DNA from 2 places in the Arthrobacter sp. ERGS1:01 genome. Region 2 is predicted to be linked to the other one. Evidence: riboswitches for the same ligand, from Rfam matches in the RefSeq annotation. Region 2 holds a riboswitch; the other holds the start of a gene.
The links. Region 2 has a riboswitch for thiamine pyrophosphate ahead of AL755_RS12895 (bifunctional hydroxymethylpyrimidine kinase/phosphomethylpyrimidine kinase). Riboswitches for the same ligand answer to the same signal wherever they lie in the genome.

Region 1 (5,904 bases), 1.7 Mb from region 2:
GACGCCATGGACAAGCAGATCACCATGCTCACGGGCATCAAGGCCGGCCACGGCTCCGTCGCCACGGACGCCGTCCTGGCCGCCGGCGACGCCAAGGCACAGGCGCTGGCCGCCACCGTTCCCGACCTTGACGGAAACGGCGGCATTGCCCAGAACGTCATCGTCCCGTCCGTGGGCGACGGCGTCTTCCAGACGTTCATTGACGCCGCCCAGGCACGCTACAACACCTGGTTGAACGTCACGGCAGCGCCCGCCGCCGGCAAGTACGCGGCCACGGCCAGCTCCTCGCTGGGCACCTACTCGAACAATACGGCCAACAAGATGACCGACGGCGACCCCGCCAGCCTCTGGTGGTCAAGCGCCCCGCCGGCCGTGGGCTCCTCCGTCACGGTGGACCTGGGCTCCGTGAAGACGGTGGGCAAGGTCCTGATCCAGCAGTCGGATTCGGACACCACCACCGGCGACATGATCTACCACGCCCGCGTGGAGTACTCGGAGGACGGCACCGCCTGGACTGCCGCCGGCACCTTCGACACCAAGCCGCGCATCGAGCAAAGCTTCGCCACCCCCGTACAGGCCCGCTACGTGCGCATGGTGGCCGCGGCCGTCAACTCCGGCGGCCAGTGGGTCAAGGTCCGCGAGTTCCAGGTGTTCCCGGTCATCACCGACCTGAGCAGCGACCTCGCGGGCGCCAACGGCACCGGCCCGGCCAGCGCCTTCGACGCCGACATCTCCACCGCATTCGAGGCGGCCACGGCACCCGTTGCCGATTCAAACCTGACCCGTACGCTGCCGAGCGCCCAGGCCATCAAGTCGATCGTCGTGGTGGGCCACGCCGCCGGCGAACTCCAGGTCCAGACCGGCGACGGCTGGACCACCCTGGGCACGCTGGACCCCTCGCTCAGCTTCCAGGAGGCGGCACTGACCCAGGACTCAATCACGGGTGCGCGGATCCTGTTTTCCGCAGCTGCGGCCCCGGCACTGGCCCGGGCTGCCGTTGAGAAGCCCGTGATCTACGAGCTGGGCCTGCGCACCACCGGCGTGGTGGGCAGTGATCGGCTGATTGGCGCCGCACCGGAACCGACCGAGACGGCGACGCCGACGACCGACCCGACCACGGGTCCCACGGCGACGCCGACGACCGACCCGACGACGGATCCCTCCGAGACGGCGACGCCGACCACTGACCCGACTGGCTTGGCCACGGCAACGACGGATCCGAGCAAGACGGCAACGGCGACGATGGATCCGAGCGGGTCCGCCGCCCCGACGGCCTCGGCTAGCTCAACGACGTCGGCCGCTGCCTCCTCCATGGCGCCGGCAAGCGCCGCGGCAACCACGACGGCACCTGCCGCCGGTGGAAACCTGGCCAGCACCGGCTTCAGCCTGGGTGCGGCCGGCGGCATCGCCCTGCTGCTGATGCTGGGCGGCCTGCTGCTGGTCCGGCGCCGCTCGGCACGCCAGCACTAGGCGCGCCGGTACTGGCAAAAACGGCCCGGCGCTGACCGCGTCCGGGGCGTACCCAACGGGAGTCCACCTGTCATGGTGGGCTCCCGTTGGGCGTTTGTGACCACGCCCATTCACCCCGCAGGGGGCTTCGCTGTAGACTGAAGCCGCAATTCAACACGACAGGGGAGCGTCTACCCGCCTTGGGTACCGGCGCTGAGAGTGCGGTTCGCCGCAGACCCTCGAACCTGCTCCGGCTAGTACCGGCGAAGGGAGTCGAGTTCTCTTCGGCTGCGCGGAAATACCGCCGCGGCCGCCCCTCCTGCAAAGGAGGACACATGAGCAAGTCATTCGCGGGCGCGCCCGCAAACCCCAAAGCAACACCCACCAGCACCTGGCGCGTGGTGGACATCGTGGTGGCGTCGGTACTGGCCGTCGCCGTCGGCGTCATCTTCTGGCTGTGGTCCGCCGGCTACGGCGTCATCGCCGCCGTCACGGTCGCCTTCCCGCCCCTCGGCGGGCTGTACGGCGGCGGCTGGCTCATTGCCGGCGTCATCGGCGGCCTGGTGATCCGCAAACCCGGCGCAGCCCTGTATTGCGAACTGGTCGCGGCCGTCGTCGAAAGCCTGCTGGGCACCCACTTCGGCTTCACCGTACTGCTGTCCGGGCTGGTCCAGGGCATCGGGGCGGAAGCAGCGTTCGCGCTGTTCCGCTACCGCAAGTTCTCGCTGCCGGTGGCCCTGTTCGCCGGCGCACTGGCCGGCGTGGCCATGGGCCTGAACGACTCCCTCGTCTACAACGTGGAGTGGGCGTTCGGCTGGAAGGCCGTCTACGTGGTGCTGGCCGCCATCTCCGGCGCCGTCATCGCCGGGCTACTGTCCTGGCTGGCCGTCCGCGGACTGTCCCGCACCGGAGCCCTGGCCAACCTGCCCTCCCGCGGCGCCGCCACCGAACCGGTGATGTAAGCGTGCCAGCCGCGAACCATCGCGGGGCAGTTCCGGCACGGATCACGGCCAGGGGGTGGGGCTGGCAGCACTCCGGCCGCGCCAACAAGGCCATCCACGACCTTGACCTGGACATCGCCCCGGGCGAACGCGTGCTCCTGCTGGGCCCCTCGGGCGCCGGGAAGTCAACGCTTCTGCACGCCCTGGCCGGGGTGCTGGGTGCCGACGAGGAGGCCGACGAGTTCGGCAGCCTGCTCATCGACGGCCGGCCCGTGCCCGAGTCACGGGGCCGTGCCGGGCTCATGCAGCAGGACCCCGACGCCCAGGTGGTGCTTTCCCGCGTGGGCGACGACGTCGCCTTCGGCGCCGAAAACCTCGCCGTGCCGCGGGAGGAAATTTGGCGCCGCGTGCCGGCCGCGCTGGACGCCGTGGGGCTGAAACTGCCCTTCGACCACCCCAGTTCGGCCCTGTCCGGCGGACAAAAGCAGCGCCTGGGCCTGGCCGGCATGCTGGCCATGGAGCCCGGACTGCTGCTGCTCGATGAACCCACGGCCAACCTTGACCCGGCCGGTGTGGTGGAGGTCCGCGACGCGGTCCGCCGCAGCCTCGATGCGACGGGGGCAACCCTGGTCGTCGTGGAGCACCGGGTCGCCGTCTGGCTGGACGTGGTGGACAGGATCGTGGTCCTGGCCCCGGCCGCCGCGGGAGAACCGGGCGGCGTGCTGCTGGACGGCCCGCCCGAAACCGTCCTGGCCCAGGCCGCGGGCATGCTGGCCGCGGCCGGCGTGTGGGTGCCCGGCCACGTGCCGGCCACGCGCCCCCGTGCGCCCCAACAGAAGTCCGACGCCGGTCCGCAGCTCCTGCTGGAGGCCTCGGACCTCGCCGTCTCACGGCTCAAAAGCCGGCGGCGGCACCCCGCCGCGCCCGCCGCAATCGTCCCGTCGGTGCGGATTTCGGCCGGCCGGGCGCTGAGCGTGACGGGCCCCAACGGTGCCGGCAAGTCCACGCTGGCCCTGACCCTGGCGGGTTTGCTGCCCGCCGCGGGCGGCCACCTGGCGGCAACGGAACTGCTGGCGCGCGGCGCCGGTGGCTCGCCGCTGAAGTGGCGGGGCCGGGAGCTGATTGAGCGGATCGGCACCGTATTCCAGGAGCCTGAACACCAATTTGTCACCGGCAGCGTGCGCGACGAACTGCTGTTCTCGCCGAGGCTGCTGGGCCGTGGCGGCGACGGGGTGGATGATCTGCTGGCCCGGCTGCGGTTGGAACACGTGGCCGACGCAAATCCATTCACGCTCTCCGGCGGGGAAAAACGCCGGCTCTCCGTGGCCACCGTGCTGGCCGCAAGCCCGCAGGTGCTGGTCCTGGACGAACCTACCTTTGGCCAGGACGCCAACACCTGGGCCGAGCTCGCGTCGCTGCTGACCGAGCTGCTCGACGCCGGCACGGCCGTGGTCTCCGTGACCCACGACGAGCTCTTCACCCGCGTCTTGGGCGGCGATCGGCTGGTGCTCGGCGACGCCGCCGACGGGGCGGATCCCTCCGAGCTCCTGGTTGAGGGCCCCGTTGCGGGGACCCGGCACGCCAAGGCGGTGCAGCGATGAGCGTCGACGTCATGGCCGCCCCACGGTCCACCGCCTGGCTTGCCGGGGCAAACCCGCTCGCCAAACTGGGTGCCGGGATTGCCGTGACAGTCGTGCTGCTCGTCAGCGTCGACTGGGTCTCGGCCACCGTGGCGCTGGTGCTTGAATGCCTGCTGCTGCCGCTGGCAGGACTGGGCGTGCGGACGCTCCTGCGCCGCGGCTGGCCCATCTTGTTCGCGGCGATCGTTGGCGGTTACGGGACGGCGCTGCTGGCTCCGAAGACGGGCGAAATGCTGCTGGCCCTGGGTCCGGTGACATTTACCAGCGGTTCCGTGGCGGCGGGTATTGCGATCACCCTGCGAGGCCTGGCGATTGCGCTGCCCGGCATCATGGTGCTGGCCAGCACGGACCCCACCGACCTGGCCGACGCATTGGCGCAAAAGCTGCGCCTTCCACATCGCTTCGTGCTCGGGGCGCTGGCCGCCATGCGCCTGGTGGGGTTGCTCGTGGCCGAATGGCAGACCCTGGGCATGGCCCGGCGCGCCCGCGGCGTGGGTGGCGAGCCGGGTTTCCTCAGCGGCCTAAAGGCCTCGCTGGGCCAGTCCATGGCACTGCTGGTCCAGGCCATCCGCCGGGCTTCCCGGCTGGCCGTCACCATGGAGGCCAAGGGCTTTGGCGCCGGTCCGCGTACCTGGGCCCGGGAATCGACGTTCGCGCCCCGGGACCTTGCCGTCGTGGCCGGGGGAGTGGTGATCGCCGCGGCTGCGGTGGGTGCCGCCGTCGCACTGGGCAGTTGGAACCCCGTGCTGGGCTGACCTCCTGCTGAAGGGACACCTCACCCCCAAAGACGTTGAGAGCCCAGATAATCCCCAGGATTATCTGGGCTCTCAACGTCTTTGGGCGGATTATCTGGGCCCTCAACAGCGGGGGATGGGTCTCCCCAGCGGCCGATTCCACCGTGTGAGCTGCATCATGCTTGACACGTGTTAGGTGCGTCTGTCATGCTTCCTAACACGAGTTAGGAAGTTGCGAGGAGGCAACATGAATGACGTATCAAGGCGGGCCATGCTGGGTTTGCTCGGCGTGGGTGCAGTAGGCGCCGTCGCGGCCAGCTGGCCACGGCTGACAGGGGCGGACATTCCCGGGAGGGGTACTGACGCCCTGAACGTGGCCATCCTCGGCAACGCCCAGGACGCCGCCAGCCGGACCAAGCTGGTCCAGGCGTTCAGTGCCGCCAACCCCGGCATCAAGGTGCGCATCCAGGCCATCCAAGGGGCCGACTGGGGTGACTTCTTCGCCAAGATCCTCACCATGGTCGCCGCCGGAACGTCCCCCGACGTGGTGTTGGTGGCCACGGAAGGCGCGCAGCTGTTCGCGGACCGCCTGGCGGAGCCCCTGGACGGCTATGTGAAGCGGGACCGGGCCGATCTGCAGGACTTCTTCGATGACGTCCACCCGTCGCTCGTGGAGGCGTTCATGTACCAGGGCAGCCTGTTCCAACTGCCGTTGGATTTCAACAGCGCCAATATGTACCTGAACACTTCAGCCTTCGCCAAGGCGGGCCTGGCCCGGCCGTCGGACAACTGGACGCACGACGACTTCTACAATTCGCTGACCGCCATGAAGCGGACCAGCGGCAAGCAATTCGTGCCGTACTACTGGACCAACCGCCTCTTTGGCGGCGTGGTGCCGTGGCTGTACGTCAATGACACCAGCTTCCTGAAGGAGACGCGCAGCACCGGCGGCAGCTGGCTCTGGGACTCCTTCTACGCCAAGGACCCCAGCCGCGGCATGCGCTCGGGCGGCTACCAATGGCTGGAACCCAACGCCGAGGACCCCAAGGTGGCCGAGAGCTTCGACTTCCTGCGCAACCTGGTCGCCGAGGGACTGGGCACCAGCCCGGCGCAGGGCGGCGGCAACGAGCTCGTGGCACA
Region 2 (5,904 bases):
CCACAAGGGCGCCCGCCTGACCAGCCAGATCTCCCTGCCGGGCCGCTACCTGGTGTACGTGCCGGGCGGTTCCATGACGGGCATCTCCCGCAAGCTCCCCGATGTGGAGCGCAACCGCCTCAAGCGCGTCCTGAAGGACCACCTGCCCGAGAACGCGGGCGTCATTGTGCGCACCGCCGCCGAGGGTGCCAGCGAGGAAGAGCTGACCAACGACATCAACCGCCTGCGCGCCCAGTGGGAAGGCATCAACAACCGTGCCTCCTCCAACAAGACGCTGGCCCCGGAGATGCTCTACGCCGAGCCCGACCTCACCATCAAGGTGGTCCGTGACGTCTTCAACGAGGACTTCACCAAGCTGATCGTCTCCGGCGAGGAAGCCTGGGACACCATCGAGGCCTACGTGACCTATGTTGCCCCGGACCTGCTGGACCGCTTGGAGAAGTGGACCAAGCCCGAGGACATCTTCGGTGCCCACCGCATCGACGAGCAAATCTCCAAGGCCCTCGAGCGCAAGGTGTTCCTGCCCTCCGGCGGCTCCCTGGTGATCGACCGCACCGAAGCCATGACCGTGGTGGACGTCAACACGGGCAAGTTCACCGGCTCCGGCGGCAACCTCGAGGAAACCGTCACCAAGAACAACCTCGAAGCCGCCGAGGAAGTGGTCCGCCAGCTGCGCCTGCGCGACATTGGCGGCATCATCGTCATCGACTTCATCGACATGGTCCTTGAATCCAACCGCGACCTGGTGCTCCGCCGCCTGGTGGAATGCCTGGGCCGCGACCGGACCAAGCACCAGGTCGCCGAGGTCACCAGCCTTGGCCTGGTGCAGATGACGCGCAAGCGCATGGGTACCGGCCTGCTGGAAGTCTTCGGCGAGCAGTGTGAAACCTGTGCCGGCCGCGGCATGGTCACCCATGAGATTCCCGTGGAGCACCGCCGCGTGCACACCGTTGCCGCCGAGCAGCACCACCCGCAGCCGGTGCGTAACGATCACCGCGAGAGCGAACGCACGGCCAACCGCTCCACCCGCAGCGAACGCAAGCGCAACCGCAACCGCAACCAGCAGGGCGACGCCGAGGCGACGGATGCCGTCGAGGTCCAGGCGCCCGTCCATGACGACGCCACCGAGGCGGAGAAGGCCCAGAAGGCCACTGCCGCCCGGGCTGCGTTGGCCAACATTGCCGCCGCGGCCGCTGCAGCGCACCACGAGGACCACCACGAGCACCACGAGGCCGTGCCGGTGAACACCCTGCCCACGAGCCTGGGTGACACCGCGACGCTGACCCTGGGCGGGGAAGCCGTGGAGCTGCCGCGCGGACACCACCAGGACGACGCCGACCACCTCGCCGACCCGGCCGCCGCACTTGCCGGACTTGCCGAGGCACTCGACCAGCTCTCCGGCCCGCACGATGCGGCAGCGGAGCACGATGCCGCCGGCGGGAACCGCTCGCGGTCACGCCGCGGACGCCGCAACCGCAGTGCCCGCAGCGCCCAGGGCGGTGCGGAGACGAGCGTTGAAACGTCCGACGCCGTCGCGCACGCCCACGGATCCCCGGCGCACAGCAGCGCCGCCGTGGAACGCCCGGCGCCCGCAGTGGCCCAAAAGAAGGCGGCGGAGCCGATCATCATGTTGGGTGTCGGCGTCCCGGCGTCCGAGCTTTAGCCCGCACCCTTAGCTGACCCGCAACAGTGGTTGGAATTTCAAGTTTCGTTGAAATTCCGGCCACTGTTGCGGGTCAGTTTTCGTTAAGGGCGGGCAACGGAACTAGGCTGGAAAAAGACACGGGGTGCCGGACTATCAGGGCCGGCTGAGAAAAGACCCGTTGAACCTGTCCGGTTAGCACCGGCGAAGGGATGTCCGGATGAATCACAACACCTCAACTGTGCCTGTCATTGCATTGCCTAATACTGCACGGCCTAATACTGCACGGCCCGCGACGGCGTCACCCGCTTCCGGGGTGCCCGGCACCGTGGTGCGACACCCGCGCGTGCTGAGCATCGCCGGTTCCGATCCCTCCGGAGGGGCCGGCATCCAGGCGGACATCAAGGCGATTTCCGCCCACGGCGGTTACGCCATGGCCGCGATCACGGCGTTGACGGCACAAAACACCCGCGGTGTGGCGGACGTGCACGTGCCGCCGGCCGAGTTCCTGGGCCGCCAGCTTGATGCCCTGTCCGCGGACATCACCCTCGACGCCGTCAAGATTGGCATGCTTGGCACTGCCGAGGTGATTGCAACCGTGGGGGAGTGGTTGGCGGAAACCCGGCCCGCCGTCGTCGTCCTTGACCCCGTCATGGTTGCCACGAGCGGCGATTCCCTTGCCGGGGAGGGCACCCTGGAGGGCCTGCGCGGCCTGCTGGCCCAGGCCCACCTGGTGACCCCCAACCTGCCCGAGCTGGCGGCGCTGCTCGGTGAGCCGGAGGCCGGCAATTGGGAGGCGGCCCTGCAGCAGGGCAAGGTGCTGGCCGCCTCCGCCGACATCCACGTGCTGGTCAAGGGCGGGCACCTGGCCGGGCCCGAATGCCCGGACGCCCTGATCGGCCCCGACGGCGCCATGGCCCACTTCAGCTCCGGCCGCGTCGACACGCCCAACACGCATGGCACCGGCTGCACCCTGTCGGCAGCCCTGGCCACGGTGCAGGTCACCACGGGAGATTGGGTGCTCACCGTGGAACGCGTCAAGCAATGGCTCACGCGGGCGCTGGAGACTTCCGCCGAGCTGGTCGTGGGGCACGGGCACGGGCCCGTCAACCACTTCCATGAGCTGTGGGAGTCGGTGCCGCCCGCGGCGGGCGCCTTTGGCCGCGAACTCTGGGCGGACGCGGCCGGCCCAATGGCCGCCATCCTTGACCTTGACTTCATCAAGGACCTGGCCGACGGCACGCTTCCGGAAGCCCATTTTGCCTACTACCTGGCGCAGGACGCCATGTACCTGAACGCGTATTCGCGGGTGCTTGCCCGGGCCAGCGAACTGGCCCCCACCGAGGAGGAGCAGCGTTTCTGGGCCGGTGGGGCGCAAAATTGCCTGGCCGTGGAGCTGTCCCTGCACCGGGACTGGCTCAGCAAGCACCCCGCCACGGTGGAACAGGGGCCCGTGACGAAGCACTATGTCGACCACCTGCAGGCGGCCGCGTTTGCCGGCAGCTATGGCGAAGTCGTGGCGGCCGTGCTGCCCTGCTACTGGCTGTACGCCGAGGTGGGCCGGGTGCTGCACGCCGATTACACCAGCCGCAGCGCCGGCCACCCCTACGGGAGCTGGCTGGAAACCTATGCGGACGAGGCGTTTGCCCAGGCCACCGAAACGGCCATTTCGATCGTCGACGCCGCGGCCCGCCGAGGCTCGGAACAAGAACGTGCCCGCATGCGCACGGCCTTCGCGCACTCGGCCCAATACGAGGTGGACTTCTTCGACGCACCCCGGCTGCACGCCGTAGGTGATTAACGCCACGGACCTGGGGCGGAAAAACACGGCGCGTCGCGGCTTATGAATACACCCGGGGGCACAAAGCAGGCTAAGGTGGTTCTGCACGGTTCCGTTGAACGGGCGGGGCAGGCGGATTACGGTTCGTTTACTCCCTGGTCGATGGCGCGGAACCAGTCTCATTTGCGGCCGGAGCAAGAGTTAGCGTATTCTTGATCTTCGGTGCTTACGCCAACACTTAGGGCAACCACTCCATGGTAGAACTCCATTGAGGTCCACGGCGTTGAGGCACATAAATTCTTTGTTATAAACGTCGAGAGAAGTGAGTTCCCCAGTGGTGTACGCGATTGTCCGCGCAGGCGGCCGTCAAGAAAAGGTTTCCGTCGGAGACTACGTGACCATGAACCGCGTCCCCGGTGGAGTTGGCAGCACGCTTGAGCTGCCCGCTTTGCTCCTGGTCGATGGTGAGACAATCACCACCGCCGCGAAGGACCTGGCTAATGTGAAGGTTACGGCTGAGAAGTTGGAGGATCTTCGTGGACCGAAGATCGTCATCCAGAAGTTCAAGAACAAGACCGGCTACAAGAAGCGTCAGGGCCACCGTCAGGAACTGTCCAAGGTCAAGATCACCTCGATCGCTTAATCAAGCGAACCTGTAGATCCTCTTAAACTTAAGTCAAAAGGTAGGCATTTCAAATGGCACATAAAAAGGGTGCGAGTTCCACTCGCAACGGTCGTGACTCCAACGCTCAGTACTTGGGCGTCAAGCGCTTCGGCGGTCAGGTTGTCAAGGCGGGCGAGATCATCGTTCGCCAGCGCGGCACCCACTTCCACCCGGGCGAGGGCGTAGGTCGCGGAAACGACGACACGCTGTTCGCACTGGAAGCCGGCGCTGTCGAGTTCGGTGCGCGTCGTGGACGTCGCGTCGTGAACATCGTCGCAGCTGCGGTCTAATATTTCAGTAAAACCTCGTGGAGCGGGCCGCATGGCTCGCTCCACAGGCTTTTAACAAGCACACGCTTTGCATCTAGGGGTCAAACCCCACGCGGACTAGAATTGGTGCGCACCAGCAAGTACTAATCAAGGAGAATTCATTGGCCAGCTTTGTTGACCGGGTTGTATTGCACGTATCCGGCGGGACAGGCGGCCATGGCTGCGTCTCGGTCCACCGGGAGAAGTTCAAGCCCCTCGGCGGACCCGATGGTGGCAAGGGCGGCGACGGCGGCGACGTCATCCTGCGCGTGAGCGCCCAGACCACCACCCTCCTTGACTACCACCACGCACCCCACCGCCACGCCTCCAACGGCGGCCCCGGCATGGGTGACTGGCGCGACGGAAAGATCGGCGAATCGCTGGTCTTGACCGTCCCCGACGGCACCGTCGTCAAGGACAAGGCCGGAAACGTCCTGGCCGACCTCGTCGGCGAAGGCTCCGAATATGTTGCCGCGGCCGGCGGCCAGGGCGGGCTCGGCAACGCAGCACTGTCCTCGCTCAAGCGCAAGGCCCCCGGATTCGCCCTGCTCGGCATCGAAGGTGACGAGCGCGACGTCGTCCTTGAGTTGAAGTCGATCGCCGACATCGCCCTGGTTGGCTTCCCGTCCGCCGGAAAATCCAGCCTGATCGCCGCGATGTCGGCCGCACGGCCCAAGATTGCCGACTACCCCTTCACCACCTTGATCCCGAACCTGGGCGTGGTCCAGTCCGGCGACGTCCGCTTCACGATTGCCGACGTCCCGGGCCTCATTGAAGGCGCCAGCGAGGGCAAGGGCCTGGGCCACCACTTCCTGCGCCACGTGGAGCGCTGCGCCGCCCTGGTGCACGTGCTTGACTGCGCCACCCTGGAAGCCGACCGCGACCCGATCTCCGACCTCGCCGTGATCGAAAGCGAACTTGACCGCTACGCCGTCGACATGAGCTTCGCCGGCGCCGACGGCGACGTGGTGCCGCTCAACGAGCGCCCCAAGCTCATCGCCCTGAACAAGGTCGATTCCCCCGACGGCCGCGACATGGCCGGATTTGTCCGTGCCGACCTCGAGGCCCGCGGCTACCGCGTGTTCGAGGTCTCCGCCGCCAGCCACGAGGGCCTGCGCCAGCTGGGCTTCGCGATGGCCGAAATCGTCCAGAGCGCCCGCGACGCGATTGCCGCCGCCCCCGTGAAGGCAACCCCCGTGGTGCTGCGCCCGCGCGCCGTCAATGCGGTCCCGTTCACGATCCGCCGTGAAGAGAAGAACCTCGAACCGCTGTTCCGCGTCATGGGCGAAAAGCCCGAGCGCTGGGTCCGCCAGACCGACTTCCAAAACGAGGAAGCGATCGGCTACCTCGCTGACCGCCTGGCCAAGGCCGGCGTGGAGACGGGCCTGTTCAAGGCCGGCGCCACCCCCGGGGACACCGTGGTCATTGGCGGCGAAGACGGCATGATCTTCGACTGGGAGCCGACCATGATGGGCGGCGCCGAGCACCTGGCCGCCCCCGCGGCACCGAC

Region 1: it holds a riboswitch for thiamine pyrophosphate, as region 2 does, so the genes downstream of both, AL755_RS20680 (ECF transporter S component) here and AL755_RS12895 (bifunctional hydroxymethylpyrimidine kinase/phosphomethylpyrimidine kinase) in region 2, are expected to answer to the same signal.

What each region holds. Positions count from the first base shown of each region.
Region 1 is NZ_CP012479.1:3,693,264-3,699,167, reverse strand. It holds gene AL755_RS22685 (beta-N-acetylglucosaminidase domain-containing protein) at 1-1,470, shown strand, start outside; TPP riboswitch at 1,621-1,738, shown strand; gene AL755_RS20680 (ECF transporter S component) at 1,785-2,411, shown strand; gene AL755_RS20675 (ABC transporter ATP-binding protein) at 2,414-3,991, shown strand; gene AL755_RS20670 (energy-coupling factor transporter transmembrane component T family protein) at 3,988-4,785, shown strand; gene AL755_RS20665 (extracellular solute-binding protein) at 5,012-5,904, shown strand, end outside.
Region 2 is NZ_CP012479.1:1,989,099-1,995,002, reverse strand. It holds gene AL755_RS12900 (Rne/Rng family ribonuclease) at 1-1,663, shown strand, start outside; TPP riboswitch at 1,774-1,872, shown strand; gene AL755_RS12895 (bifunctional hydroxymethylpyrimidine kinase/phosphomethylpyrimidine kinase) at 1,863-3,443, shown strand; gene rplU (50S ribosomal protein L21) at 3,757-4,065, shown strand; gene rpmA (50S ribosomal protein L27) at 4,119-4,376, shown strand; partial or broken gene obgE (GTPase ObgE) at 4,517-5,904, shown strand, end outside.